Linked DNA regions of Chroogloeocystis siderophila 5.2 s.c.1. Each later gene encodes a partner of the first gene's protein in a complex. Links are inferred from orthologs where the notes say so. Each region holds a gene or a part of one and is shown on either strand. Other genes may lie near its edges. The genes, in order: nuoH, ndhC and NIES1031_RS07130.

Evidence for each region.
Region 2: the proteins of nuoH (region 1) and ndhC are in contact, whole or in part, in a cryo-EM structure (PDB 6KHJ), measured with the Thermosynechococcus vestitus proteins. The link is inferred for Chroogloeocystis siderophila 5.2 s.c.1 from one-to-one orthologs. Residues at the interface, in WP_126985484.1 of Thermosynechococcus vestitus: Gln8, Lys26, Trp29, Leu30, Pro33, Met34, Met37, Leu38, Leu83, Ile84, Phe85, Lys86, Glu87, Asp88, Val89, Leu90, Pro91, Ala92, Thr100, Ala104, Val107, Ile108, Phe111, Leu112, Tyr114, Ile115, Ile125, Ser126, Leu128, Phe133; in WP_126986108.1 of Thermosynechococcus vestitus: Gly6, Tyr7, Glu8, Tyr9, Phe10, Gly12, Phe13, Leu14, Ile16, Cys17, Ser18, Pro21, Ala24, Leu25, Ala27, Ser28, Leu31, Arg32, Pro33, Ser35, Arg40, Leu41, Thr42, Thr43, Tyr44, Glu45, Ile51, Gly53, Ala54, Trp55.
Region 3: the proteins of nuoH (region 1) and NIES1031_RS07130 are in contact, whole or in part, in a crystal structure (PDB 6Y11), measured with the Thermus thermophilus proteins. The link is inferred for Chroogloeocystis siderophila 5.2 s.c.1 from one-to-one orthologs. Residues at the interface, in WP_096411122.1 of Thermus thermophilus: Arg36, Val44, Arg45, Met46, Gly47, Pro48, Asn49, Arg50, Val51, Leu57, Gln58, Ala61, Asp62, Ile64, Lys65, Ile67, Phe68, Lys69, Glu70, Ile72, Val74, Glu223, Ala224, Glu225, His233, Thr234, Glu235, Tyr236, Ser237, Trp241; in WP_096411117.1 of Thermus thermophilus: Arg16, Glu17, Gly18, Leu24, Leu27, Val28, Trp30, Gly31, Arg32, Asn34, Ser35, Trp37, Thr54, Asp55, Ala56, Asp59, Ala61, Arg62, Phe63, Gly64, Glu66, Val67, Phe68, Arg69, Ala70, Ser71, Arg73, Gln74, Ala75, Asp76.

Annotation. Positions count from the first base shown.
Region 1 is NZ_MRCC01000015.1:80,744-91,164, forward strand. Bases 128-2,957 are described here. They hold nuoH (NADH-quinone oxidoreductase subunit NuoH), read right to left. Parts: upstream 2,187-2,957; coding sequence 1,068-2,186; downstream 128-1,067. Other genes in these bases: NIES1031_RS17610 (NADH-quinone oxidoreductase subunit J), read right to left, coding at 128-346; ndhI (NAD(P)H-quinone oxidoreductase subunit I), read right to left, coding at 439-1,023; NIES1031_RS17625 (citrate synthase), read right to left, coding at 2,503-2,957. Outside these bases: more of NIES1031_RS17610, read right to left, coding at 1-127; more of NIES1031_RS17625, read right to left, coding at 2,958-3,639; phosphohistidine phosphatase SixA, read right to left, coding at 3,937-4,428; NIES1031_RS17635 (DHH family phosphoesterase), read right to left, coding at 4,481-5,749; NIES1031_RS17640 (HNH endonuclease), read right to left, coding at 6,062-6,559; alr (alanine racemase), read left to right, coding at 6,822-7,994; NIES1031_RS17650 (hypothetical protein), read right to left, coding at 8,213-8,596; NIES1031_RS25770 (hypothetical protein), read right to left, coding at 8,665-9,309; NIES1031_RS17660 (glycosyltransferase family 4 protein), read right to left, coding at 9,613-10,421. UniProt on the Escherichia coli protein: NDH-1 shuttles electrons from NADH, via FMN and iron-sulfur (Fe-S) centers, to quinones in the respiratory chain. The immediate electron acceptor for the enzyme in this species is believed to be ubiquinone.
Region 2 is NZ_MRCC01000005.1:130,384-139,533, forward strand. What follows is about bases 1-2,827. They hold ndhC (photosynthetic/respiratory NAD(P)H-quinone oxidoreductase subunit C), read right to left. Parts: upstream 1,682-2,827; coding sequence 1,319-1,681; downstream 1-1,318. Other genes in these bases: NIES1031_RS07120 (GNAT family N-acetyltransferase), read left to right, coding at 1-28; NIES1031_RS07125 (NAD(P)H-quinone oxidoreductase subunit J), read right to left, coding at 44-580; NIES1031_RS07130 (NADH dehydrogenase subunit K), read right to left, coding at 573-1,328; NIES1031_RS07140 (rubredoxin), read left to right, coding at 1,883-2,218; NIES1031_RS07145 (photosynthesis system II assembly factor Ycf48), read left to right, coding at 2,398-2,827. Also shown: more of NIES1031_RS07145, read left to right, coding at 2,828-3,408; psbE (cytochrome b559 subunit alpha), read left to right, coding at 3,598-3,852; psbF (cytochrome b559 subunit beta), read left to right, coding at 3,862-4,005; photosystem II reaction center protein PsbL, read left to right, coding at 4,015-4,140; NIES1031_RS07165 (photosystem II reaction center protein J), read left to right, coding at 4,201-4,320; psaI (photosystem I reaction center subunit VIII), read right to left, coding at 4,488-4,607; NIES1031_RS07175 (metallophosphoesterase family protein), read left to right, coding at 5,219-5,971; NIES1031_RS07180 (M48 family metallopeptidase), read right to left, coding at 5,966-6,817; NIES1031_RS07185 (DUF4330 domain-containing protein), read left to right, coding at 7,095-7,619; NIES1031_RS07190 (alpha/beta fold hydrolase), read right to left, coding at 7,653-8,582; NIES1031_RS07195 (hypothetical protein), read right to left, coding at 8,796-9,150. UniProt on the Escherichia coli protein: NDH-1 shuttles electrons from NADH, via FMN and iron-sulfur (Fe-S) centers, to quinones in the respiratory chain. The immediate electron acceptor for the enzyme in this species is believed to be ubiquinone.
Region 3 is NZ_MRCC01000005.1:122,243-132,736, forward strand. The notes cover bases 7,592-10,494. They hold NIES1031_RS07130 (NADH dehydrogenase subunit K), read right to left. Parts: upstream 9,470-10,494; coding sequence 8,714-9,469; downstream 7,592-8,713. Other genes in these bases: NIES1031_RS07120 (GNAT family N-acetyltransferase), read left to right, coding at 7,681-8,169; NIES1031_RS07125 (NAD(P)H-quinone oxidoreductase subunit J), read right to left, coding at 8,185-8,721; ndhC (photosynthetic/respiratory NAD(P)H-quinone oxidoreductase subunit C), read right to left, coding at 9,460-9,822; NIES1031_RS07140 (rubredoxin), read left to right, coding at 10,024-10,359. Outside these bases: NIES1031_RS07105 (right-handed parallel beta-helix repeat-containing protein), read left to right, coding at 285-2,015; NIES1031_RS07110 (right-handed parallel beta-helix repeat-containing protein), read left to right, coding at 3,166-4,869; NIES1031_RS23670 (hypothetical protein), read right to left, coding at 5,660-5,905; NIES1031_RS07115 (right-handed parallel beta-helix repeat-containing protein), read left to right, coding at 5,891-7,585. UniProt on the Escherichia coli protein: NDH-1 shuttles electrons from NADH, via FMN and iron-sulfur (Fe-S) centers, to quinones in the respiratory chain. The immediate electron acceptor for the enzyme in this species is ubiquinone.

The DNA.
Region 1 (10,421 bases):
AGACCATCGTACTTAATAAAACAAATAGCCCCGCACTAACGATCGCAGTTACAACCGGACGTACCCAGGCATTTGGCAGAGGTTTAAAGTCTTCGCGCTTGTTCACCAACATAATGGCGAATAAAATCAGGACGTTCACTGCACCGACGTAAATTAATACTTGGGCTGTTGCCACAAAGTCAGCATTGAGCAACAAATACATTCCCGAAATACTGACAAACACACCCGCCAACAAAAAGGCAGAATAAACAATATTAGAAAACAGTACAACACCGAGGGCTGAACCAATCATCATCACAGCCAAGATGCCGAACGAAACAAGTTGTACTCCTTCAGCTAAATTCACAGCTTTTTGTCCTTTGCTAGTTGCTAATTGCTAATTGCTAATGACGCATTCCACTAACAATTAATGCTCCTCACCCACTCTATAAAAAAATACTACTTTTCCTGCTGTTCTAAAATTTCTTCAGGATGTAGTCCCGCGCCACGTGTGTTTGCAGGTAGGTCGTGAGGTGAGACAACGCCTTTTGGTAGGTAAACAAATTCGCGCAACGGTGTCACCATTGGGTCATCAGTCACTTTATAAGGCAAGCGTCCTAAGGCTACGTTGTCGTAGTTCAATTGATGGCGATCGTACGTACACAAGTCGTATTCTTCGGTCATCGATAGACAGTTTGTCGGACAATATTCTACGCAGTTACCGCAGAAGATACACACACCAAAATCGATGCTGTAGTGCTTCAGTTTTTTCTTTTTACTCGCTTTATCAAATTCCCAGTCAACGACGGGTAAATTAATCGGACAAACCCGCACGCAAACTTCGCAAGAAATACACTTATCAAATTCAAAGTGAATGCGACCTCGGAAGCGTTCGGAAGGAATTAGTTTTTCGTAAGGGTATTGTATGGTAACTGGTCTGCGCCCCATATGGTCGAAAGTGACAGATAATCCTTGACCAATATAACGACCAGCCTGTACCGCGTCTTTCGCGTAATCACCAACTTGTTTGAGGAATTTTAACATGGTGTGTCTCTCTCTTTATGTAGCTGTTAGCAATCAGCTAATTGCTATCCACCAAAGGCAGTGGGAAAGGCAAGCTTCAAGGCTGCGGTTAACAGTAGATTTGCCAAGCTAACTGGTAATAAAAACTTCCAGCCTAAATCGAGCAACTGGTCAATGCGTACCCTAGGTACTGTCCAGCGTAATAAAATTGCTGTGAATACAAGGAAGTAGGCTTTGAGTACAGTCATTGTGATACCCAATGAAGCGTCTACTATCTCTAACCAAGGACTTGTTTCACTGACACCGAACCAACCAGCAAGTAAGTCTAGCGGAATAGGAGATTCCCAACCGCCTAAATATAAGACTGTGACGAGGAGCGCGGATAGCACCAAGTTGACGTAGGATGCAACATAGTACAGCGCGAACTTCATTCCTGCGTATTCGGTTTGATAACCTGCAACGAGTTCTTCTTCGGCTTCGGGTAAGTCAAAGGGCATTCTTTCGCACTCTGCTAATGCCGAAATCCAGAAGATAATAAATCCAATCGGCTGTCGCCAGACATTCCAGCCAAGAATGCCATAGCCTGATTGCTGTTCGACAATATCGATGCTACTGAGGCTATTCGACATCATGACGACTGCGAGGACTGCAAGCGCTAAGGGAATTTCATAACTAATTGATTGTGCTGCTGCCCTCAAACCACCTAGTAGTGAGTACTTGTTGTTTGACGCATAGCCTGACATCAATAATCCAATCGGTTGAACGCTGGACAACGCAATCCACAAAAAGACTCCTGTAGCCACATTTGTGATTGCCAGATTTTCGCCAAACGGCACAATCAGATATGACAAAAAGACTGGTAGGACAACAATGATTGGTCCTAAAGTAAATAGCCAAGGATCTGACTTGGCAGGGATGATGTCTTCTTTAAAAACGAACTTGATACCATCGGCAACCGGAGATAATAAGCCAAAAGGACCCATAAATTCTGGACCAATGCGCTGTTGCGCGGCGGCTGAAATCTTTCGTTCTTGCCAAATGGTTACTAGTACTCCTACAGTTGCGCCAATTAACATTAGTACCATCGGGACTGGCATCCAAACAGCTTTGGCTGCGCCTGCTGGTAGCCCTAAGTCGATCAGCGATTTGATGAAACTTCCTTGGAGGTCAATTCCTGTACTCATGTTTTCTTTGTTAAAGTTGTCGCATGATGGCGATCGCCATCGCCGCTGTAGTTAATATTTGTAAATTCATTCCCTACTTTTTTCAGGACATGTCTTGATTGTGAAGATATTTTTACCTTTCAATGCCTAGTATATCGTTGTCTGGTTAGCTCCAAAAAACCTTCACTGAGAAATTCTACTTATACCTGTGTTTAGTTTTGCTGTCTAGGAAAGAAGAGCAACGAGGACTAAGAGTTATGAGTTCTTAGCGTTGAGTGTGTTGAGTGTTGAGTCAAGAAAATCTTAATTCAAAACCCGCGCATTCAAAACTAAATTTTCAGCGTTGCTCGATGGGTGTATAGGCAACGTCATGATGACCTGTATACACTTGGGTGGGGCGAAAAATGCGATTCTCAGCAAGTTGCTCTTTCCAGTGCGCTAACCAACCGGCGACGCGGGCGATCGCAAATACTGGCGTAAATAAGTCTGTAGGAATTCCCATCTTCCTGTACACTAAACCAGAGTAAAAGTCAACGTTAGGATAAATTCCTTTGTGACCGAGTTTTTCGGCGATCGCGCGTTCTAATTCAACTGCAATATCGTAGTACTTGTCGTAGCCAAATTTATCAAACATTTGCTCGGCGAGCTTCTGTAGAATTGTTGCTCTTGGGTCTTTGACTTTGTATACGCGATGTCCAAAGCCCATAATTTTTGCTTTGCGTTGCAAGCGATCTTCTAGATAGGGGCGGACGTTTTCTACCGAGCCAATTTCTTCCAGCATTCCGATGACTTCTTCATTCGCGCCACCGTGTAAAGGTCCACCTAAGGTTCCGACTGCGGAAGCAACAACCGCGTAAGGATCGGTAAGCGTAGAAGCGGTAACGCGCGCCGAGAATGTCGAAGCATTCATTGTATGTTCGGCATGAAGTGTTAAACAAACATCAAAAATCCGCGCCATCAACGGGTCAGGTTCGCGTTCGCTGAGCATATAAAGAAAGTTAGCCGAATAATCTAAGTCATCGCGCGGGCGTACTGGGTCATTTCCTTTACGCATCAACTGAAACGCAGCCACCATTGTGGGAATCGTCGCGAGGAGTCGAACGACTGCATCGCGAATATAAACAGGGTTATCTAAGTCACGGCGTGAGTAAAATAAACCAAGTGCGGCGGCGGAAGCTTGCAACGCGTCCATCGGATGACCGCTTTCAGGAAAGCTTTTCATCATGTCGCGAATGCGATATTTGATCCGGCGGTGATAGCGGACTTCGTGTTCAAACTCGATTAATTCATCTTTTGTAGGCAGCTTACCCCAAATGAGAAGATACGCTGTTTCCAAAAAGGTACTATTGTCCGCAAGGTCTTCAATGCGGATACCACGATACTCCAGTATTCCTTCTTGTCCATTAACAAAGCTAATACTAGATTGGGCGGCGGGAATGCCTTCTAAACCTGGCTTAAATTCGCAGACGGACATGGCTACACCAGCTGCTTGTGTGTAAGTACAATACTCTACGCTAACTTACCAGAAACTGGTGTTGTGTCGCTCTTTTTACCAGAATTATCTTTTGGAGGAGTCAGAGGACGCGCTTCGCGCAGACCTACGGTTCAGGGGTCGGGGGTCAAGAAAAATTTATGCTTGAACATATAGAATTGAAGATGAGCACCTTGTATATCAGTACAACTCTGCGTTTTCTTGGCGACTAAAGCCATAGATTTGAATCTCTTATATTGGTTCGTTCCCTGACCTCTGACCTCTTCTTGATAAAACTGGTCACAACAAAAACTTGGGTGGAGTCAACCAAAATAACTGAGCTTGACCGATGGGTGAATCTGTTTCTGGTAGTGTTAACCCAATGATACCTGCTTTTTTTAGTATTAGCCTAGCGCGATCTTCACCCCAAACTAGAATTTCTGCCCATTGTCCTAAATTCGGTTGATGACCTACAAGAGCTAATTGCGTTTGCTGGGGGTATTGTTGCGCTTTGAGCCAGTCTAACCAATCATAGATACTACCATTAGGCGCAAGGTGAGCCGATTCAGTAATTTCTCGACTCAGTTTATACTCGTGTAAGATTTCTGCGGTTTGCCGCGATCGCACCAAAGGACTAGTCAACACAACATCAAACCGCACGCCCAAATCGTACAAACGCCCTGCGACTTGACGCGTTTTATCTTTCCCTTTGTTAGTAAGCGATCGCACTTCGTCGGGGATACCAATTTCTCTTTCTTGCGCGATGCCGTGTCGAATAAGATAGATTTCCACTGGGGTTACGATAGTAGGCTATTAGTAGGACACTTAGCTTATCTGTTCTACTTTATTCGGTTTGAATTGGATTATCTTTAGGGTTGACGAGCCGCAAGAGTTTTTGCTTGATTTGAGCGTCAAAGACTTCCCACTTTTTCTTGGCGTACTCTGATGTTTCGATGTAACCTGACAAAAACCCGATTGGAATTTCAAAGCCGCCAGCACTTGTACGACCACCACCGAAAAAGCGTCCGTGACTGTCTTGTCCAAATGCTTCTTTAATAAACTCATCTGGATCGAGTGTGAGTTTTGTTGTGCGCAACGAACCAACAACGATTTCGAGTTCTTCGTCTTCGTCGTGAACGATTCCGTAAACAACTGCGGTGTGTACGTTCTCTTCTGTCACTAGAAAATCTGCTGCTTGGGGGATGGCATCGCGGTCATCATAGCGTAAGTATCCAACACCAGCGATTGAGAAGTTATTTTGCACCATGCGGTTTTTCAGCGATCGCTCGATGACGTCCATCACGCGCTTTGAGCGATTGGCTTGTAAAATGGCGTTGAGTAACTGCGCGTCATAAAATCGACTCAGATAGGCAGCCGCTAAGAAATCTTCTTCTTGTGCTTGCATTAAGCGGTCTGTGTCTGAGCGCAAACCATGCATCAATGCCGTCGCACACTTGATATGCTGAGGAACACTACTATCTAGTTTGAGTAATCCTGCTTGGAGATATTGGGTAAAAATTGTTGCTGTTGCGCGAACCGTCGGACGTAAATCGACAAACTCAGCTTTTAAGTCGCCCTGGAAGCTGTGGTGGTCAATAATTGCTGTAATCGGAATTCCACTTTCTTGGACAACTGACAATAACTGGCTCGTTGTCCCTTGATTATCTATCAACGCACAACCTGTGTACATTGATAAATCTTTACTTTTGGCTGCTTGTGCTGTCCAGCGTTGTGCGGGTAAACCAGTTAACTTAACAAGTGCGATGTTTTCTTGATGGCTAAGCGTCCCAGCATAGACGATATCACAGTGAATCTCATATTCCTGGGCGATTAATTGATAAGTCCAAGCACTAGAAAGTGCGTCTGGGTCTGGAAAATCTTGTAGAATAACTAGCTGGCGCTCTTGTCGATGTTGCTCTAAGATATGCCGCAAGGCATCTGCTTTTTGCACCAACGATGAGTGATTCCGCTGGGCTTGATGGTTGCCCAGTTCACTCGTTGTCATTGGGGAGGTATCAGGAGCCGGTAATTCCACCGTTGCTACTAAATGGGGGTCTTCTGTAAGCTCTTGAGAATACGAACTATTTGACAAGTGAGACGAATTCAAATCCATAAACTGAATTTTTGTGAGTGTGAGGCGCGAGTTTAGGCAGTCAATAACTTTTTGATATTAACTAGCTATTGAGGCTACACACTACAATTGTCGCAAAAATCTTGGCGTGCGACGCTAGTCCTTATAGCCTATCTTTTATTAGAGGTAAATTCGGTATTAAAAATTGCGATTGACTTATTCCATAAACTGCTTTGTATTTGACAACCGATTGCACGCACTATTAAGTAGTAATACTCAATTAAACTTGAGCTTGTCAAAGCATTATAAGTATATAAAAAGAACCAGATCTCAAAACTACAGTTTATTTATGATTTAAAGACCAATAATGTATTTTTGCCATTCATCATGTAGCCCGCTTTTGAGATGCTTGCTAACTTCAAAATATAAGCTACTGTAAGGTTTACGGGGAAGGTGATGAAGATACATATGTGCTTCAACAGGGGTGCGATTGCCTTTTTTAACGTTGCAACGAACGCAAGCAGTCACGATATTTTCCCACGCATCACCCCCGCCACGCGATCGCGGTACAACATGATCCAGCGTTAAATCATCTCCTGTGTAGCCGCAATATTGACAAGTGTGACTGTCACGATGAAGAATGTTACGGCGAGTTAAAGGAATTTCTTTGTAAGGAACGCGTACGTAGTGACGCAACCGGATAACGGTTGGCAGGGGAAAATCGGCATAAAGATGCTTACCGTTATGTTCTACCCGCTCAGCTTTGCCTTTGATTAACAGAACAACTGCGCGCCGCCAGCTCGTAATATTGAGCGGTTCGTAAGAGGCGTTCAGGACTAGAACCTTAGCCATTGATGGTCGCTCAAGCCAATATTTTTTACAGATAGTAACACAACTACATTACGCTATGCAGCTTTTAGCGGCAAGTCTGGTCAAGTCTTTTACTCACACTGCCAACATATATACACTTTTGCAAGCAACACTTGCGACAAATTAAGGCAGTACTTGTGACAATCGCGGTTTGAAAGCTAAACTTCCTAATCAAATCAGCTAATTGCCAAGCGCTAAACGCTAACGGCTTTAATTCGAGTGTGGATAAGGTGAAGGAGCAAAAATGACTTTAAGTTGGCAGCAACCAATAGCAACAATGCGATGCGATCGCGCATGGGTAGAAATTAGCCTAGGATCTTTAGCACACAACATCCATCAGCTACAAAGTTTATTATCTGCAAAAACGCACTTGATGGCAGTCGTCAAAGCAGATGCTTACGGTCATGGTGCTGTTACGGTAGCGGAGACTGTCTTGCAAGCTGGGGCGAGTTGGTTAGGGGTGGCAACGGTTCCTGAAGGCATCGAGTTAAGAGAAGCAGGAATTAGCGCACCGATTTTGATTTTAGGCGCAACGCATACACCAGAACAAATCAAAGCGATCGCGCATTGGCAACTCCAGCCGACAGTATGTAGCTTTAAGCAAGCGCTGGTTTTTGCGGAGACATTAAAGACAACAAATCAACTCTTACCTGTACACCTCAAACTCGATACAGGAATGTCGCGGCTTGGGCCTTCTTGGCAACAAGCTGTTGAGTTTGTCCAATTAATTCAAGGGGTGCCTAACTTAAAAATTGCCAGCATTTATTCGCACTTAGCAACCGCAGAAAGCATCGACCAAACAATCTTAAGGCAGCAACAGCAAAATTTTGAGCAGGCGATCACGCAAATCAAACGCTCAAACCTACAACTTTTTCAGCACAAGCAAATCCAACCCGCGTTGCACTTGGCGAACTCAGCTGCTACACTCACGGCTCCTGATTTGCACTACGATATGGTTCGTGTCGGTTTAGCGATGTATGGACTTTATCCTGCTGTTCATTTAGCAGTGATTGACCTCAAGCCTGTAATGCAAGTTAAAGCGCGCATAACACAAGTCAAAAAAATCCCTGCGGGAACCGGAGTCAGTTATGGTCATAAATTTGTAAGCGATCGCGCGATGCAGATAGCCGTAGTCGGTATCGGTTATGCGGATGGAGTTCCGCGCAACTTGTCGAATCAAATGACAGTATTAGTTCGCGGTCAGCAAGTCCCGCAGATTGGCGCAATTACGATGGATCAACTGATGTTGGATGTCAGTGCGATCGCAGATGTTCATGAAGGCGAAGTCGTGACGTTACTTGGTGAAGATGGTAGCCAAAAAATTTCAGCTGATGACTGGGCAAAGCAGTTAAATACAATTTCGTGGGAAATTCTTTGCAGTTTCAAGCACCGATTACCACGCGTTGCTGTGCCATAAAGTTGGTAAGCATGAAGAAAAGATCAGAGTAGTTCAGAAGACGCGTGTCAACTACTCCTTGTTGGGAAACGTGAAGCGATTTAGCGAGTTTTGCAGTGGCATATATTTTTGTGTACCTCTTAGTTTCCACAAAAAGGTGAGAAAAGAAGGCAATAAGTTTGTTGTAGGAACTGGCGTGGATAGGAAAAGGTATCACGCCAGGCTTAAGAGATTTAATATTAATCTACAAAGTCTGTTGACATATCAGATAAAGCTTCATCAGCGGCGATTGGGCGGTTTCCATCAATGTTGAGTCTACCTTTGACTTCAAAATTATCTGCGGCGATCGGACGTTCGCCATCTATATACACAGTGTTTTGCACTTTTAGATTACTCGGATCGATTGGGCGTTTGCCGTCAATATTGAGAGTGTCGCGATCGCTAAACTCGTTTACGGCGATCGGACGTTCGCCATCTTCCTCATAGGTATCCTTGACTTCAAAATTATCTGCGGCGATCGGACGTTCGCCATCATCAATGATCGTGCCTTGAATCTCCAAATTACTTGGGTCAACCGGACGACTAGGAGAACCAACTTGCTTGGATGTTTGCTTTTTTTCCATTTTTGAGAATGCCTTGATACTTAGTTTTAACGCGTGATGTGTGTATTTGATTTAACTTACATTGCCTTCTAGCTATTTTTATGCTTTGTTGGAGTTACTAACCGATAGTGCATTCCTGGCTCTGGAGTTGGTGGAAAAGGTTCGCCTTTAGTTGCTGTGACTTCTTGTCCTTTGTTACCGCCACGAGGACCTGTAAGTTCATACAAGCCGCTTTCAGGGACTATCTCACCAGGTTTATACAATTCATTTCCACTAGAATTTGATTTGTCGGTTGTGGCTGTAGAAGTTTTGTAGCTAAGACGAAATTGGCGTTCGATTAAAAAGCCAGGAAGAAAGCCACCATGGTAGCGAACTTCTTCTAGCCTGCCAAAAACACCTTTGATTTGCGTAACGGGGGACAGTAGCTGTGTATTCTTTTGACTCCATTCAACTAAACAGTTATCGATCATTTCTTGAAACTCTAATGCCAGAATCATCGCATCATCGGCGCCCAGGTGAGGATCGACAATAATGGAAAACTTTAAAGAAATTGATAGCGTTGTTTGCAATTGTGAAGCGTGATCGCCCTTCACATCAGTAAAAGATTCTTCTGCATGAAAACCAAACTGCGGTCGGAAGTCGGCGAATTCGTCGGTTGCAAGCTGGTGATGCAGATAAGGCAATAAACCTTGTTCTGAAGACAAGATTTGACGAATAGTTGAGCTAGCGGTCATAACTTTTTTAGCAAATGAGTATGTCTTGCGACTTTAACCTCAACAATTTCATAAAGCGTATTGCAATGCTACCCCCTAATTGAAGAAAGTACACCAGCCGCTCGATAGAAGCTCAAAACTTAAGAATGCTCACGGCTGTCTACCTGGCTACTATATGATTGCCAAAACTCTAAATTCAAAAAACATTAGCTGACAACTATTACGGCTGTCAGCTAATGTTTTGTGTAAGCTATGAGTGCTGAATATTAAGTTGTAAGGAGCATAGTCAAACTAAAACTCAAAATTCAATGCTCAGAGCTTAGTTTAAGCTGTCGCGACAGCTTCATCTTTTGTAGAAACGACAACTGGTTCTTCTAGAAGTTTGACGTACAATTTGCTAAGTTGAGCAGCTACGCCATCCCAACTAAATTTATCTTCTACGCGTTTTCTAGCAGCACGACCTAGTTGATTTCGCCACTCAGGATTACTTAATATGCGGTCAATCGCGGTTGCAAAAGCATCGTTGTCTTTCGGTGGTGCAAGTAATCCAGTTTCTTCGGGTACGACAGTGTATTGTAAGCCGCCAACATCGCTAGCAATCACTGGTGTTCCGCTTGCCATCGCTTCAATAGCTACTAAACCAAAAGGTTCGTAGTGGCTAGGAACAACACAAACGTCTGCTGCTGCATAGTAGATAGGTAGGTCATCGTCACCAAGACGCCCTGGAAAAACTGTCATGTCTTGCATTCCCAGTTCGTTGACAATACCTTCAATGCGATCGCGTTCTTTGCCATCGCTTTGACCAGGACGGCTACCACCACCGATAATTAGCCTAAGATCAGTACCTCTTAGTTGCGATTGAGCAACAGCACGTACTAGCGTTTCAATACCTTTACGGAAATCAAATCGACCTACATAGAGAATAACTTTGGTGTCTGCGTTGATTCCGAGTTGCTGTCTTGCTTGTTGTTGATCGATTTTACCGAAGCGATGGATGTCTGTCCCACAAGGAATAATATCGATATTGCCTTTTGTAGAAACGAGCAAGCGCATATGTTCTTGTTCTTGAGGACTTGTGGCGACAATTCGCTGTGCTGTCTCTAAAACTTCTTTTTCCACTGATAAACGAGTTT
Region 2 (9,150 bases), on another replicon or contig:
TTACGTTAAGCAAATAGTGTCTTGTTGACAACTGTTCAATTAATTAATAAGCATCCTGCAATTCGTAGAATTCAGGTGAAATATAGTCTTTTCTTAGCGGCCAACCTACCCAGTCTTCTGGCATGAGGAGACGTTTGAGATTCGGATGTCCTTCGTAAATGATACCGAACATATCATAAGACTCTCGCTCTTGCCAGTCGGCAGTTTTCCAAATCCAATACACCGAAGGTACCTTCGGATTTTCCCTAGGTAAGAAGACTTTGAGCCGTACTTCTTCGGGTCGGTCAGCATTGTCACTGACTTTAATCAAGTGATAAACACTTACCAAATCTTGTCCAGGTCCCGAATCGTAAGCGCACTGACACTGCAAATAGTTAAACCCATAAGCATATAACGCCGTAGCGATTGGTAAGAGATACTCGCTCTCTACCTTAATAATTTCTACGCCCAAATGATCAGGCTCCAGCGATTCATGCTCGAAGCCATTTTCACTCAACCATTGCGAAATCTTGCCCGCTTCGACGATCTGCGATGCTTCACTGCTTTCAACTGCTTCTGACTTTTCGGGTTCTTCAGCCACGGCTTGCTTCCTCCTTTTCAACTGCTTGAAGTGCAGGTGGTATAGGCATTCCTATTGCTTCAGTTAATTCTTTTGGTGCTGCGGTGCGCGTCTCTGAGAGGAGGTACTTACCCGTAAGCACCGGCGCAACACTCTTCATACTATGCGTTGTACTGTAGTAGCGATGTGTTTGCTTAACTTGACCCCGCTCTTGAAGTGATTCGTTGGCGATTTTTTTACGTAGCTTGATAATCGCGTCCATAATTGCCTCTGGACGAGGTGGACAGCCAGGGAGATAAACATCTACAGGCATAAGCTTATCAACACCCCTTACCGCTGTTGGCGAATCAACGCTAAACATACCGCCCGTAATCGTACAAGCACCCATCGCGATGACATATTTTGGGTCAGGCATTTGCTCGTACAGACGTACAAGTTGAGGTGCCATCTTCATCGTGATTGTTCCGGCAGTGATGATCAAGTCGGCTTGTCGCGGACTCGAACGCGGAACTAAGCCAAAGCGGTCAAAATCAAATCTTGAGCCGATTAGTGCCGCAAACTCAATAAAGCAGCAAGCTGTACCAAACAATAGCGGATACAAGCTCGATAGCTTTGCCCAGTTATAAAGGTCATCGACTGTTGTCAGGATGACATTTTCTGAGAGATCTTGTGTAACTGTGGGGCGCTCAATAGGATTGAGGATCTTCTCTTTTTGTTGATCCCACCCATCATTCGCTTGGTTCGTGATGTTAGTTGGATTCATGACCATTCCAAGGCTCCTTTGCGCCAGGCATAGACAAGGGCAACAACCAGAATTGCAATAAAAATGAGAGCTTCAATAAACGCCAAAAGCCCTAGTCGATGGAAAGCAACCGCCCAAGGATACAAAAAGACTGTTTCCACATCGAAGATCACAAAGACCAGGGCAAACATATAGTAGCGAATGTTGAATTGTATCCAAGCTCCACCGATAGGTTCTACGCCCGATTCGTAGGTAGTGCGCCGTTCAGGACCACCACCACTTGGTCGCAGTAGCTTAGATGCAGAAAGCGCAAGTGCAGGCACCAGACTACAGACTAATAGGAAGCCTAAAAGGTACTCGTAACCACTAAGAACAAACACAATTGTTGATGTAAATAATTTTGTTACTTACTTTTACATTATATATCCCCAGTGGTTACGGAGCCTGGCAAAACTTAACACCAACTGATTAAACTGAGTTTTCAGCTAGATAGCCAAAGGTAATAACTAAAGTGAAATTGTGTCATAATTTTTAACGTATATTTAAGAATTGCCCCCACATTATCCACTTTGTCTTTTGCTATGAGCGAATCAGTTGTAGAGAGCCAAGGACTAGATCGCTATGAGTGTCGCGTCTGTGGCTACGTTTATGAACCGACAAAGGGAGATAGCAAGGAAGAGGTTCCTGCTGGCACACCTTTTACAGAACTAGCATCTTCTTGGCGGTGTCCTGTTTGTGGCGCAAGGACTTCCCAATTTGAAAATATTGGTCCGACTGGAAAAGCCTCTGGCTTTGAATCAAATCTTGGCTATGGTATTGGCGTAAACAAGCTAACCCCAGCCCAAAAAAATCTTTTGATTTTTGGCGGTTTGGCACTAGGTTTTTTGTTGTTTATGAGCCTTTATGGGCTAAAATAAGTCCGCTTCTTGATTGATATAGCTCAGGGTTCAGAGAGCAGGACGTATTGTTGTCTTGAACCAAATTTCACTCGTCTTAGGTAAGCTATAAACTTACAATGGAAAATTTTTCTCTTGCTCTAACGGCTGAACCTTGATCCTTAATTTTTTGATTTTTGTTACAAGATATACAGATACTAATGCGTTCATTATTCAAAGTTTGGCAACGAGCCATTGTTTTATTAACAGTTATTCTGTTATGTGTTGTATGTGTTGGGTGTAGTAACACGCCTTCCATCAGTAATAACCCGTGGAAGGTGATTACTGTACCAACAGAATCTAACCTTCAAGATATTGCCTTCACCGACGATAAACATGGCTGGCTTGTAGGTAGTAAGGCAACACTCTTGGAAACAACCGACGGTGGGGAAACCTGGCAACCTAGAACCTTAGATTTAGGTGAGCAGAACTATCTTTTTTCTTCAGTGAGTTTTGCAGGACAAGAAGGGTGGATTGTCGGTGAACCGGGGCTTTTATTACACACTACCGATGGCGGAAAATCTTGGGAACAAATTCCTTTGAGTGAGAAACTTCCTGGAAATCCCAACATGATCGTTGCTTTAGGATCGCACGCAGCCGAAATGACGACGGATGTAGGCGCAATCTATCGCACAACCGACAGCGGTAAAACCTGGAAAGCAATGGTGCAAGAAGCTGTTGGCGTCGTCCGTAATATTGCCCGCGCCGCAGATGGCAGGTACTTGGCGGTTTCGGCAAAAGGAAATTTTTATTCGGTTTGGGAACCTGGTAAAGAAGCTTGGGAAGGGCATAACCGCAATAGTTCCCGCCGCGTACAGAATATGGGTTTTGCTCCAGATGGGCGCTTGTGGATGCTAGCACGTGGTGGTCAAGTGCAATTTACTAAACCTGATAATCCTGATGAATGGGAAGAAGCTCAATACCCTGAGTTTTCTACGAGTTGGGGTTTGCTGGATCTAGCATATCGGACTCCAGAAGAAATCTGGATAGCGGGAGGTAGCGGCAATTTATTATGTAGTTTTGATGGTGGTAAAACTTGGCAAAAAGACCGCGATGTAGAAGAAGTTCCTTCTAACCTTTACAAAATAGTTTTTCTGACACCAGAAAAGGGATTTATTGTCGGTCAACGCGGAGTTTTGCTCAAATATCAAGGATCGAGTGCAACTGCATGAAATGATTCTCAAAAGATGAATGAAGCCAGATTATGTAATACAAAGGTAGTTTTTCCTATCGTGTCTCTGCGTTCTAGCAATGCTCTAAGCATTGGTACCTAATAAGCGAAAAGATAGTGGGTTAGCTACTTTTTCTTAAGGTTTCATAGGATAATTTAGTCATAAGAGTTGTAGCGGGAGGAAATCACAATGTCAGGCTCAACAGGAGAACGTCCGTTTTCGGATATTATTACAAGTGTACGTTACTGGGTTATTCATAGTATTACCATTCCAGCTTTATTTATTGCTGGTTGGCTGTTTGTTAGTACAGGTCTAGCATATGATGTGTTTGGCACACCTCGACCTAACGAGTACTATCCCCAAGAGCGACAAGAATTGCCGATCATTGGCGATCGCTATCAAGCAAAACAAGAGATTAAACAATTTATCAATAGCAACGATTAATTCAAAATCATGACGAGTAATACTAGAAGTAACATCAATCAACCAATTCAGTATCCAATTTTTACGGTAAGATGGCTGGCGGTTCACACCCTGGCTGTACCAACGATCTTCTTCTTGGGTGCGATCGCCGCTATGCAGTTTATTCAACGCTAGGAGGAACTTATGCCCCCGCAAAGAACACCGAATCCTAACAACCAACCTGTTGAACTAAACCGCACTTCACTTTACCTCGGTTTACTACTCGTTTTCGTTCTCGGTATCCTGTTTTCTAGCTATTTCTTTAACTAGTTGAAACTTGTGCCGTGTCTTTGTCAATTTAAATTGTTATCGCTGAAGGAGAATTAAGCTGTGTCTGGAAGTGGACGAATTCCTTTATGGGTTGTTGCGACCATTGCCGGTTTGGGTGTAATCACGATTGTAGGAACTTTCTTCTACGGTTCTTACACTCACTTAGGCTCTTCTTTATAGAGCAATTTACTAAATGAATCATAGCCAAGTAATACAACTGTAGTTAATTGGCAACATTGCAGGAAAAACCGCCTATCTTACTAAGATAAGCGGTTTTTAGCTCATTATTGAAGGTAATTAACGATTAAGCTATAGCTCCAATTATGGACGGGGCAATGCCTTGACCCTTAGATTCCTGATGGATCTTCACGCTCAATGTAGATGAGCAACAATGCCATAGCAACAGCAGGAAATACTAAGCCAGTTAACGGAACTAAAATCGAGGGGAGAAAAGAAGCTGAAAACATATGTAATCCTACTACAATCAAGTCACGATTGAGAATGAATGTACTGCAATTTCTCTCCAGATTTCTAAAATCTCAAAATTTTTAACAAATTTTGAAGTTATTGACTGGAAGAAGTAGCACGTCCAGAATAAGTTTCCAGTTCAATTTAATCTTTCTTTATAATATTAAACTCAGTGTTAAGTTTTTCCTGCTAGTCGTAAAATTTGTAACAACTGCACGCGTAAACCTTTGGCTCTGGCTTGGAGGCGGGAGCGACACTAGAGAATTTATACAAGAGCGATCGCCAGAAAATTCTTGAGGAGTTTGAAACAAGACAACCGTAAATTTGGGTATAAAAGTAGATAAAACCGGAAAATTTCAGTGTTTCTCCTCATTTAAACTGTAGTTATATTAACGGATAATGATAGCGTTCTCTATCAAGAGTGCCGTAAAAAAATATACGTATACTTTAATAAAATACTGGCAAATCTTTAAATTTCTACTCCGAGAAACTACTAGAATGAAACTATGTCTGTGCATAACTGCTTCACATCAAATTGATGAGTTGAGGCAGCGCCCATTATGCAAATTATATTTAAACACTTAAGTTATATTTTTTACGGGGTTATCGCATGAGCGAGACAAGCCACCGTCGCATTGTCATAGGCGATATTCATGGTCACTATGACGGTTTAATCAAACTACTAGAAGCGATCGCCCCTGGAACCAGCGACGAAGTATACTTTTTGGGGGACTTAATTGATCGAGGACCACAAAGCGCCCTCGTTGTAGACTTTGTACAACAAAATTCTTACCCTTGCTTACTTGGCAATCACGAACAGATGTTACTCAACGTTCTGAGCGATCGTGCCTCAAACCACATGAAGCAAGCATGGTTGTATAGTGGGGGCAATGCGACGTTAAGTAGCTACAAAGACTTTACAATTCCTCAAAGTCATGCGGAATGGATGCAAAATCTACCAACATACTTAGACTTAGGAGATGTTTGGTTAGTCCATGCGGGGGTAAACCCCAAAATTCCGCTAGAGAAACAATCCGCTGAACAGTTTTGCTGGGTACGCGATGAGTTTCATGGTATGCTTGAACCCTACTTTCCCGATAAACTCATCATTACTGGACATACGATCACCTTTACTCTACCAGGAGTAAACTCTGGAGAAATTGCCCAAGGTAGAGGTTGGTTGGACATTGACACCGGTGCATATCATCGTAAAAGCGGCTGGTTAACTGGACTAGACATCACAAATAGCCTAGTCTATCAGGTAAACGTATTTCGCAACGTCTTGCGGACTTTACCATTAACTGAAATTGTTACCGCAGTTAACCCGATAGACGTCGTAAATCGTGCTTCAGCACGGCTATAACAACGGTCGAATCCTCGCACGATAAGCCGCAGTATCTAAGCCATCTCCGACATTAGCCGTTTGCGAGTCGATCGCATTGCGTAGCCGCGTAATCCGATCGCCCGTTGCGGGGTGGGTACTCAGGAAAGTCGGAACCGATCGCCCGTTTTGCCTAAGGAGTTTCTCCATAAAAGCGATCGTCGCCGATGGAGCATAACCTGCGCGTCTAGAGTTCGCTAATCCACGTTGATCGGCTTCAAACTCATCTTCACGACTGTTCGGACGCCGTAGTGCTAAATCTACACCAATTTGGACAGCACGGCTACGATCTAAGCCCGCAACCGAAGCAACACCACCCGCGATTGCCATTTGACGCATCTGTTGAATCGCGTGACGACTTGCGATGTGACCAATTTCGTGCGCAAGTACGCTAGCGAGTTGGGCTTCATTGTCAGCGAGTCGAATTAAACCCGTATTGACATAGACAAAGCCACCCATTGTTGCAAAAGCATTGATACCATTATCATCAACGACTTGGAACGTATAAGGAATTCCACTGCGATCGCTCGCCGGAACTAACCGTTGACCAATTTGATTGATATAGCGATTGATATCAGAATTGCGATAGAGACGAACTTCGCGGCTGACAAGTTGTTGATTAATTTGTCTTCCTAGCTGAACTTCTTGACTGTCAGAGATGTTTGATAGCTGAATAATTTGAACTCCACGAATGAGCAAATCAAAAATCGAAAACGCTTGTGATACCGCTGGCGTACCCAACAACAGCGCCAGCACCACAAACAGCGACAATAGCGGATAAATTAAGCGACGTCGGAAACGATGCAAAATAAAAGAAAAATTAAACATACTCCGTTGCTGAAGCTAAAACGAGATGAACAGCGATCATAATGCTCTTCCTACCCAAGATTTTTCGAGTAAACGACGCTGCTGAAAATGAAAATCACTAAAATACCAGACGTTATGATTTGTCTATATGTTGCAATTCAAACAAAATAGTAGTGAGCCTTACTGTTAACCAATTAGCGACTTTATCGAGTTTATCGAGTAACATAATCTGCAACTAAACCTAACATCCGACAGCAGACGTGATAAGCTGGGCGACGGTAGTTAACTTTTAAGAATCATGGCTATTTTGGATTCTAAAGGACGCTTGTTTGGCAAGCTTAGTATTCTCGACTTAGGGGCTGCTTTAGTAATCCTCCTAGTGATCGTTGGCATCTTTTTCTTTCCAGGAACTTCCGGTTCGGTTGCGCAAGTTGGTGTAACAACAAAACCCATCGAAGTTGATTTAGTTGTTCGGGGTTTAAACGTCCGCGATCCTCAACAACTATTCAGCGAAGGATTGAAAGAAGGAGGTAAAACCAACATTATTATTCGTAACCAGCCTTACGGTCAGATTGAAGTTAAATCGGTTAAACAACTACCTAGAACTATCCTTGTACCCCAACCTGATGGTTCAATTCGAGAGATGTCCGATCCGCGCGCCAATCAATTCAGCACTGATATGCTATTAACGCTCAACGGTAGGGCGCAAATTACCAGTACAGGACCCGTATTAGGCAACAGTAAGCTGAAAATTGGTATGCCCGTCGAACTCGAAGGCTTTAACTACAACTTTAACGCTACCGTAATTGACGTTCGGACATGATCTAGGGGCGAGAGGTCAGGGTATGACATTTGCTTAACCTCTGGCTTCTACCTCCTGTGGCTCTGTATCCTGCGTAAGGATGGGCAAAAAACGTCGAATCAGACCGATTGTGACCGCTGGGAGTTCCAATTGCGGTGTTAGCCCAACGTCATCGAGCGATTGAAATACGCGAATTGCTTGGGGATTCATCGCTGCAAATCGGCGTCCAATTTCTGGACCTGTAAATTGTGACCTTTGACCCCAGATAATCGCGGTAGGAACGCGCAACTGCGGCACATAAAGCGATAAATCGAAACACAAGTCGCCACGGACAAACGAAAGTGCTGCGTACTCAGCATTCGGCTGCTGTGCTGACTCTAAATAAGCCTCAACAATTTCTTGGTAGATCCGGTTGGCGCGCGCAAACTGACGTTGCTCAAGAAAGCTGCGGATGCCATTACTAGTAGCAATTCCAGCACTATAAAGCAAGCGATCTAAAATCGGAGTGCTGACTATCTGCGCAAAGAAACTCCGCGAGTAGTTTTCACCAAAATCAGATAATCCCGCAGGAGTAGTCAAAATCAACGATTTGAATAATTCTGGGCGCGCGATCGCGACTCGGATTGTAAACGCTGCGGTTAACGAAGATGCCACAACTGTAACGGGGCGATCGCAGGTTTGTTCGAGAAATTCCGTAATTATCGTCAGATAATCATCAATCGTGTAATTGCGCGGAGGATGCTCCGAACGCCCCCACCCAATCAAATCAGGCGCAATTACCTGATATTCTGCCGCAAACGCCGGATAAACCTTTGACCATTCATAGGCAGAAGAACCGCCACCAAAACCGTGCAAAAAAACTAATCGTTCTCGATTGTCGTCTTCAGATGTTTGACGCCAAGGCGTATCACTTGCAGTGTAGTAAACCATTCTGCCAAGTGAAGTCAGCACTGATCGCTGCTCAAAACCGAGTGGCAGAAACATAACTCTATCTCCCGCGGTTGACTCTTTCTTCTATGATGCGCGTTTCTAGTATTATTCGTCATCTGGGCAGATATCCGTACATCTTCCACTCATTTACATCAACTATACATATAGCAGTCTCGTTGAGGTAATTAGGACATCGAACACGCTAAGTTGACAGTTGATAGTTGACAAAGTCTTTCCACATCTTCACTATCAACTGATCTCTGACCTCTACAGCGGTTCAGCTTTTTCCACCGAAGCATTGTTGACTCCTAAAGTTAAGCGTAAAGGACGTTGTGATTGGTAGGCTTTTACGACCTGACGATAGACCTGAGAGTTAGTTGGGAGGGTTCTTTGTTTGCTACCCTCGATATACGTGATTTGATAATTTACAGATTTTAATAATTCAGGTGTGCTGGGTTTTTCTTGCGGTCTTTGTCTTTGTTCAATTTGATCGACCGTTGGTCGAGGTGGTAATGCAGGCCACCACAAACCTTGGTCATCGGGTCCTGTCACTGCGGCAGCAGGCTGTTGACCGTTGCGATTGAGTAAAGAAGTGGTAGCAAACGTTTCAAAGCGTGGTAGC
Region 3 (10,494 bases), on another replicon or contig:
AAAGCAGAAAAGTCGTATTTACACTAATGATGATTGGGGAATTGATTGAATAGGATATACCCAAGATGAGGTTATTCAATTAGTCTTCATACTATTCAAAGAACTATTGATTAGTTTTTAGAATTTCTTAAAAAAGACAAGCAAAATACTGAATTTCAATCTTTTCCTCAAGTAGGACTTAAAGATTTAAATAAGTGCGTGCCAATGTCAAGACTAAGTGAAGAGATCTTATTGACATAAAATCATTGTTCTTCTACATAAACCTAACTTTATATCATCGCACAATGAAAAATACAATCAATTTGCAAAATCTCAAGAATATTCTATTTACTAAAGGTTTACTAACAATTTTAATGCTTACTCCTGGAGTAGCTGCTGCAACTAATAGTCATCATTCTGTTCCGAATATTAAAACTACTCATTACGCAATCCCTAACGATGCCTATTACGTATCACCCGATGGAAAAAATACAAACACTGGTAGAACTCCCGACTCTCCTTGGTCTGTTGCCAAGGCACTAGCAGATGCACCAAGTGGTGCTACGATTGTATTTCGTGGTGGCGTATACCGCAATGTAGAAGCGAATCTTACAAAAAGGCTGACTTTACAAGCCTATCCAAACGAGAAGCCTTGGATTAAAGGTAGTATTATCGTCGATGACTGGGTAAAAGAAGGCAACATCTGGCGCAAAGATAACTGGGAGCATTCATTTCCTTTTGAAGGACAGCGTCAAGCCATTGATCCAAAATATCCGTTAGCCGGTCATCGCGACATGGTTTTTATTAATAATGTTGCACTTAAGCAAGTAGATAGTAAGTCTAAAGTTGTTCCTGGCACTTTTTATGTTGATGCTGCTAATAAGAAACTCTATATTGGTAGCAATCCAATAGGTAATACAGTTGAAGCTACTGCCAAAAAAACAGGTTTTAATATCATCCAAAATGGAGGTGATTCTGTAATCCGAGGATTGGGTATTACGCACTATGCTGACAACGCAATTTATATTAGAAGACCAAATGTCACACTCGAAAATAACACGCTCACTTGGAATGGTATCACCGGTGCCTTAGTGACTCAATCAGATGCAGTATTAAGGGGTAACAATATTAGCTATAACGGACATAAAGGTATATCTGGCGTCTACGCGCATCGTATGCTTCTGGAGAACAACATTATTAGTCACAATAATATTGAAAATTTTGCTCAACACTGGGCTGCTGCTGGAGTTAAAACTATTTGGACTGATGGGCTAGTCTGGCGTGGTAACTTAGTAGAACATAATAATTCGATTGGTTTATGGATTGACGAGTCTACAACTGATTCCACAGTTGTTAACAATGTTGTTCGCTACAATAAGAACAATGGAATTTCCATGGAAATTTCGCATAAGGCAATAATTGCCTCAAATGTCATTTATGAAAATGCGCCAGCAGGTATTCTCATACTCAATTCTTCGGGCGCACGTCTTTACAACAATACACTGGCACGTAACCAAGCTAACTTCTTAATCAAGGAAACACCGCGTAACAATACAAAGCTACACGAAATCGCAAAAGGAATTACTTGGATTACGAGAAATACCGTTGTTAAAAATAACATCTTATGGAGTAATGCTAAAGGCACTCCGTTCTTTGCTCCTAGCTGTGAATTGCGAGAACCATCAAAAAACATGATTCCTGTGGCTGACTACAATGCATACTACCGTCAATCAGCAACTCAAACACGAAATCTTTTCATTTGGGGAATAGGTGGTAGCGAATGCTTCAATACTTTCAGAACTCTTAGTGCTTTTGCCTCAACTACAGGTTTAGAGTCCAATGGAGTAGAGATTACGAATACTAATGATCCATTTTTTGTAAATGCACAAGCTGATGACTTCCGTTTGAAAGCAGGTAGCCCTGCAATTGGGCGCGGCGAGCCATTACCTGCAGATGTGGCGAATGCGATTGGAGTAGCTTCGGGTAGAGCAGTCGATTTGGGTGCCGTGCAATCTCAGGTATTCTTTGCACATTAAGCATCCACTAAATTGTCAATTCTGAGTTACCTAAATGCTGGTTATCTAGATGCGATAGAAGTCAACTATCTACAATAATGCAGGTATCTTTTCTAGAAAAAGCTTATTTGCTACCTGTATAAAAGAATAACAAAGTGTAATGCTTCAATTAAAACAAGATCGCAGGCGATATTTCTCCTGCGATATTTGCTATGAAAAGATATTTTATTTTCTACTAATTAAATTTACTATACATAGCTTAAGTGGTGAAGCGATCGCTTATTTTAAATTTCTGGGCTTTAATTTCCTTTTTATCTGTCCTCCAATGATGAGGCATCAGAGCTTACTCGCAAGCTTAAACAGCAATCAAGGTTGTCAAGATACTTTCAATAGCTTTACTGGAGTTATAATGTATAGTATTTGTCTGCAATGTTATGAGGAACTACTGTCTTAAAATCAGCTTTAATTCTTTACTACAGCTAGCGATCAAGTTCCCAGCAGCTTATCAATTTACCTCAGTAGAAATACCTAACTTACCTTAATTGTTATAACTTTCTAACTCAATAAAGCTCAAAATTTTTCAGTAAAATTACGCTTGAACCTTCACTATTAAGAAGCGTAATCTTTTTTCGTTAGTTTAGCGTGTAATTCTGTTATATCTCAAAATGTGGAAATGTCACTCAGAGGAGGAAAATTAATTATTATTTTGAAGTATTGAACAAACACCTATTCTCCACTGCACAACCTTGCATTACTAGATAGTTATTGGGTGCACGGATTGTTTCTTATGTAGATACCAGATGTTTGAAATCCTAGGTATCCCTCCCATAACTTTCTTTGACTTGTATTGTAGCCTTGCATCGTGCGTGTAGCCGTTTAGCTACCAAAGGCATAACTCTTCTAACCCTTAGACAAGAACAAGTCACAATCACTCCAAAAAGCTACTCTCACTTTTGCTCTTTGCTAATATACTGCAAACTTACAAACGCTACATTTGTGCAGCAATAGCTGTGGAATTTCTGCTGGGTATTACTTGACACCCCTCTCTCTTCATCTAACAACCAGCTTTTAGGAGACTTAACGGCAAGTTAGTTCATCAGATTTAAGCTTGCGAAAATAGCTAATCCACACAATACTTCCATCACCTGAAACCTCAACAATACGGAGAGCAATGATGAACAATCAATGCAATACATACTTTTCTTTGTCAACGTTAGCTAAACTAACGCTGGCGGTCTTAGTTGCAGTTCCATTGACAGTACCACGCATAGCAAATTCCGCGACACTCAATATCAAAAGGACGAACTATGGTATCCCAAATGGAGCCTATTTCGTCTCACCTACTGGTAAGCCAGGAAATTCAGGAAGATCAGCAAACTCGCCGTGGCCAGTAGCCAAAGCGATCGCATCGGCACCAAGTGGGGCAACAATTGTGTTTCGTGGTGGAACGTATCGCAACGTGCAAATCGCATTAAATAAGCGCTTGACATTGCAAGCATATCCGAATGAGCAACCGTGGCTCAAAGGTAGCACGGTGGTTGATGGTTGGGTGCAAGAAGGCAGTATTTGGCGTAAAGATGGTTGGAACTTCTCGTTTTTACCAGTTGAAGAAGGCAAAGCAATTGATCCGAAGTATCCGATGGCAGGACATCGGGACATGGTGTACATCAATGGCGTGGCACTCAAGCAAGTGGGTAGCAAAGCGAATGTCGGACCTGGAACATTCTTTGTTGATGGTCGTAACAATAAGCTTTATATTGGCACGAACCCTAGTGGCAAAACGGTAGAAGCTACGACGCAAACCGAAGGCATTATGGCATGGAATAGTGCTGCCTCAGGCTCAGTTATCCGTGGACTAGGCTTAGCACACTACGCTAATCAAGGACTCAAAATTGGTGCATCGGGAATCACCGTGGAAAACAGCACCCTTGCCTGGAATGGTCTGGATGGTGTTGCCGTCCTTTCCAGCGGTGCCAAACTACGCGGTAATACAATCAGCTACAACGGTCGCCGAGGAGTCAACGGTGTGCGTTCACACCGCTTGCAGTTGGAAAACAACGTGATTAGCCACAATAACACCGAAAATTTCTCGAAGTCTTGGAGTGCTGGGGGTGCGAAAATAATTTGGACCGATGGTGCGGTGATGCGTGGCAACACGGTCAACAACAACAAGTCAATCGGCTTGTGGATTGATGAGTCCTCAACCAATTCGACCGTGGTGAATAACGTGGTTCACAACAACAGCAGCAATGGTATTTCGATGGAAATATCGCATAATGCCATCATTGCCTCGAATGTGATTAGTGGCAATGCACCCGCAGGCATTATTATTCTCAACTCCTCAAGCGCACGCATCTACAACAACACGCTTGCCCGCAACCAAGCTAATCTTTTAGTTCAAGATACCTCACGTAGAAATACGAAGTCCAACGAAATCTCCAAAGGAATCACGTGGGTGACACGCAACACGATTGTCAAAAACAACATCTTTTGGAACTCTAGTGGTACGATGTTTTTTGCTTCTGGCTGTCCAGTCAAACAAGCTTCCAAGTTGATGATTCCGGTGACGAACAATAACGCGTACTATCGTCGTTCTGCTGGGAAACCGGCAAATCTGATATGGGGACTTAATAGCAATCAATGCTCTCAAACTTTTAGTTCGCTGGCAAGTTTTAGATCTGCCACGGGTCTAGAAGCAAACAGTCTTGATGTGGTTAACTCCAGCGACCCATTCTTTGTGAATGCTAATGCCAATGACTTTCGCCTCAAATCAGGTAGTCCAGCGATTGGGCGCGGCGAACCGCTACCTGCTGATATTGCGAATGCAATCGGTGTTGCTGCTGGACGAAAAGTCAATCTTGGTGCATTGCGATAAATAGTACTGCAAGTAACGACATTTGTGCTTCTCAAGTATTCTCAAGGTCCTAATATTCCTGTCGCCTTCTGGCGATCGCACCTAAAACTCTGAGTTCTCTCCTTTGAGGTAAGATTTGCTTTACATTTAGGCTTTTACTTATGAGACGCGATCGCCTTTCCTTTCACTATCACGATTCAATTCTATGTAGAGTTTTATCTATATATAGTATTTAAATTTAGAGTCAATATCTAGTGAAATTGACAATACTAAACTAAATATTTGCGTAAACGTCATGAAGAAAGTATTTGTCTTCGTTTCATAATATTACCTATCAATAATATAGTTGATTCAGTTCTTGACAGAGTTTTTGAGATACCTTAATGCATTCACTCCTTCAAAAAGCTGTTATGAGATATTTCAATTTTTCCTTAAAAAATTACTTGAATTTTTATTAAAAAAATTGTATGCTTTTTTCGGTAATTATATTTTGTTTTAGACTCATAATTTTACATCATAGGAGGACATTTTTTTTGATGTAGAAGATTTTCAATGTTCCTTTGCAATTCATCGTTTTTTGCTACGAGCTTAAACTTGAAAAATAGAATAGAGCTATAGAATATGAGTCGTTTTCATCTCAAATAAGTTCCTTGATTAAGGTAACAAGTAATCAGCAGATATTTTTCTGTATTCTGGCTTGCCAGGTGGCACCACTTAATTACAGAAAGTAGTTTTTTATGCCTAAAAATAAAGAAGGTTATGAACTTGCTTAATAAGTCGTTTTAAGTAACCTGTTTATCTAGATTACAACTCATAATTTATAGGAATTGATAGTGACACGGCTCATCTTATTGAGAAGGTTATCAATAACTCTAAATAGCGATAACTTCGACAACGATAGCTGTGAAATGATTTCGTTATTGAAGCCGTGTGCCAGCGCTTCATCGGCAACCAGCAAAAGGGCAATGACAATAAGCGAACAAACTGCACGCAGCAGTGCCAAAGCAGAATAAATGTCGAATACCAAAGAATCTGGAGAGCAATGATGAACAATCAAGGCGACAAACGTGTTTGTTGGTTCATACTCACGCATCTACTGCTAGCAGGATTAGCGACAATACCACTAAAAGCAAATTCCGCGACACTCAACATCAAAAACACGAACTACGCAATTCCCAGCGGTGCTTACTTTGTATCGCCCACAGGTAGCGAAAGTAATTCAGGAAGATCAGCAGACTCGCCATGGCCAGTAGCCAAAGCGATCGCATCGGCACCAAGTGGGGCAACAATTGTGTTTCGTGGTGGAACGTATCGCAACGTGCAAATCGCATTAAATAAGCGCTTGACATTGCAAGCATATCCGAATGAGCAACCGTGGCTCAAAGGTAGCACGGTGGTTGATGGTTGGGTGCAAGAAGGCAGTATTTGGCGTAAAGATGGTTGGAACTTCTCGTTTTTACCAGTTGAAGAAGGCAAAGCAATTGATCCGAAGTATCCGATGGCAGGACATCGGGACATGGTGTACATCAATGGCGTGGCACTCAAGCAAGTGGGTAGCAAAGCGAATGTCGGACCTGGAACATTCTTTGTTGATGGTCGTAACAATAAGCTTTATATTGGCACGAACCCTAGTGGCAAAACGGTAGAAGCTACGACGCAAACCGAAGGCATTATGGCATGGAATAGTGCTGCCTCAGGCTCAGTTATCCGTGGACTAGGCTTAGCACACTACGCTAATCAAGGACTCAAAATTGGTGCATCGGGAATCACCGTGGAAAACAGCACCCTTGCCTGGAATGGTCTGGATGGTCTTATAGTTCAATCTTCTGATGCCAAACTACGCGGTAATACAATCAGCTACAACGGTCGCCGAGGAGTCAACGGTGTGCGTTCACACCGCTTGCAGTTGGAAAACAACGTGATTAGCCACAATAACACCGAAAATTTCTCGAAGTCTTGGAGTGCTGGGGGTGCGAAAATAATTTGGACCGATGGTGCGGTGATGCGTGGCAACACGGTCAACAACAACAAGTCAATCGGCTTGTGGATTGATGAGTCCTCAACCAATTCGACCGTGGTGAATAACGTGGTTCGCAACAACAGCAGCAATGGCATTTCGATGGAAATATCGCATAATGCCATCATTGCCTCGAATGTGATTAGTGGCAATGCACCCGCAGGTATTATTATTCTCAACTCCTCAAGCGCACGCATCTACAACAACACGCTTGCCCGCAACCAAGCTAATCTTTTAGTTCAAGAAACCTCGCGCAATAATACCAAATCTAACGAAATCTCCAAAGGAATCACGTGGGTGACACGCAACACGATTGTCAAAAACAACATCTTTTGGAACTCTAGTGGTACGATGTTTTTTGCTTCTGGCTGTCCAGTCAAAGAACCATCGAGCTTGATGGTGCCAACAACAAACAATAACGCGTACTATCGAACTTCGGCTACAAAACCAGCAAATCTGATATGGGGACTCAGTAGCAGCCAGTGTTCGCAATCGTTCACTTCGCTAGCAAGCTTCCAGTCGTCAACAGGTCTAGAATCGAACAGTCTTGATGTGGTTAACTCCAGCGACCCATTCTTTGTGAATGCCAATGACAATGACTTTCGCCTCAAATCAGGTAGTCCAGCGATTGGGCGCGGCGAACCGCTACCTGCTGATATTGCGAATGCGATCGGTGTCGCTGCTGGTACCACCGTCAACTTAGGAGCGCTTAAATTCTAGCACTATAATGAGATAACTCATGTGACGTGATAGACGTAAGAGGCTCGCAGCTAACTGCACCTTTGCTTCTACGATTTGTAGTTGAAGGAGTGTGAATGGAAGCGGTGTATCAAAACTTTTTGATTCGCGACTGGCAACCAAGCGATCGCACTCCTGTTACTGACATTATCCGCTCGGTTCTTGCCGAGTACCATCTTGATTTTGAGCCTCATGCCGCCGATTGTGATGTTGTCGATGTTGAAAACTATTATCTAACAACAAAAGGCGAGTTCTGGGTCATTCAACAAGACGATCGCTTGGTTGGTACGGGCGGATACTACCCTGTAATGCGTGGCGAACAAGCAGTAGAAATCCGGAAGATGTATTTGCTGCCTCATGTTAGAGGCTTAGGATTAGGAAAGTACTTATTACAACAGCTGGAAAAAGCGATCGCGGCACGTGGTTTTAGACAGATCTGGATTGAAACTGCGAGTGTTTTAACTACGGCGGTCAAGCTGTACGAAAGTTATGGATATCAGCCTGCCAGCGGCGTAGAAACAGCACGGTGCGATCGCGTTTACGTTAAGCAAATAGTGTCTTGTTGACAACTGTTCAATTAATTAATAAGCATCCTGCAATTCGTAGAATTCAGGTGAAATATAGTCTTTTCTTAGCGGCCAACCTACCCAGTCTTCTGGCATGAGGAGACGTTTGAGATTCGGATGTCCTTCGTAAATGATACCGAACATATCATAAGACTCTCGCTCTTGCCAGTCGGCAGTTTTCCAAATCCAATACACCGAAGGTACCTTCGGATTTTCCCTAGGTAAGAAGACTTTGAGCCGTACTTCTTCGGGTCGGTCAGCATTGTCACTGACTTTAATCAAGTGATAAACACTTACCAAATCTTGTCCAGGTCCCGAATCGTAAGCGCACTGACACTGCAAATAGTTAAACCCATAAGCATATAACGCCGTAGCGATTGGTAAGAGATACTCGCTCTCTACCTTAATAATTTCTACGCCCAAATGATCAGGCTCCAGCGATTCATGCTCGAAGCCATTTTCACTCAACCATTGCGAAATCTTGCCCGCTTCGACGATCTGCGATGCTTCACTGCTTTCAACTGCTTCTGACTTTTCGGGTTCTTCAGCCACGGCTTGCTTCCTCCTTTTCAACTGCTTGAAGTGCAGGTGGTATAGGCATTCCTATTGCTTCAGTTAATTCTTTTGGTGCTGCGGTGCGCGTCTCTGAGAGGAGGTACTTACCCGTAAGCACCGGCGCAACACTCTTCATACTATGCGTTGTACTGTAGTAGCGATGTGTTTGCTTAACTTGACCCCGCTCTTGAAGTGATTCGTTGGCGATTTTTTTACGTAGCTTGATAATCGCGTCCATAATTGCCTCTGGACGAGGTGGACAGCCAGGGAGATAAACATCTACAGGCATAAGCTTATCAACACCCCTTACCGCTGTTGGCGAATCAACGCTAAACATACCGCCCGTAATCGTACAAGCACCCATCGCGATGACATATTTTGGGTCAGGCATTTGCTCGTACAGACGTACAAGTTGAGGTGCCATCTTCATCGTGATTGTTCCGGCAGTGATGATCAAGTCGGCTTGTCGCGGACTCGAACGCGGAACTAAGCCAAAGCGGTCAAAATCAAATCTTGAGCCGATTAGTGCCGCAAACTCAATAAAGCAGCAAGCTGTACCAAACAATAGCGGATACAAGCTCGATAGCTTTGCCCAGTTATAAAGGTCATCGACTGTTGTCAGGATGACATTTTCTGAGAGATCTTGTGTAACTGTGGGGCGCTCAATAGGATTGAGGATCTTCTCTTTTTGTTGATCCCACCCATCATTCGCTTGGTTCGTGATGTTAGTTGGATTCATGACCATTCCAAGGCTCCTTTGCGCCAGGCATAGACAAGGGCAACAACCAGAATTGCAATAAAAATGAGAGCTTCAATAAACGCCAAAAGCCCTAGTCGATGGAAAGCAACCGCCCAAGGATACAAAAAGACTGTTTCCACATCGAAGATCACAAAGACCAGGGCAAACATATAGTAGCGAATGTTGAATTGTATCCAAGCTCCACCGATAGGTTCTACGCCCGATTCGTAGGTAGTGCGCCGTTCAGGACCACCACCACTTGGTCGCAGTAGCTTAGATGCAGAAAGCGCAAGTGCAGGCACCAGACTACAGACTAATAGGAAGCCTAAAAGGTACTCGTAACCACTAAGAACAAACACAATTGTTGATGTAAATAATTTTGTTACTTACTTTTACATTATATATCCCCAGTGGTTACGGAGCCTGGCAAAACTTAACACCAACTGATTAAACTGAGTTTTCAGCTAGATAGCCAAAGGTAATAACTAAAGTGAAATTGTGTCATAATTTTTAACGTATATTTAAGAATTGCCCCCACATTATCCACTTTGTCTTTTGCTATGAGCGAATCAGTTGTAGAGAGCCAAGGACTAGATCGCTATGAGTGTCGCGTCTGTGGCTACGTTTATGAACCGACAAAGGGAGATAGCAAGGAAGAGGTTCCTGCTGGCACACCTTTTACAGAACTAGCATCTTCTTGGCGGTGTCCTGTTTGTGGCGCAAGGACTTCCCAATTTGAAAATATTGGTCCGACTGGAAAAGCCTCTGGCTTTGAATCAAATCTTGGCTATGGTATTGGCGTAAACAAGCTAACCCCAGCCCAAAAAAATCTTTTGATTTTTGGCGGTTTGGCACTAGGTTTTTTGTTGTTTATGAGCCTTTATGGGCTAAAATAAGTCCGCTTCTTGATTGATATAGCTCAGGGTTCAGAGAGCAGGACGTATTGTTGTCTTGAACCAAATTTCACTCGTCTTAGGTAAGCTATAAACTTACAATGGAAAATTTTTCTCTTGCTCTAACGGCTGAACCTT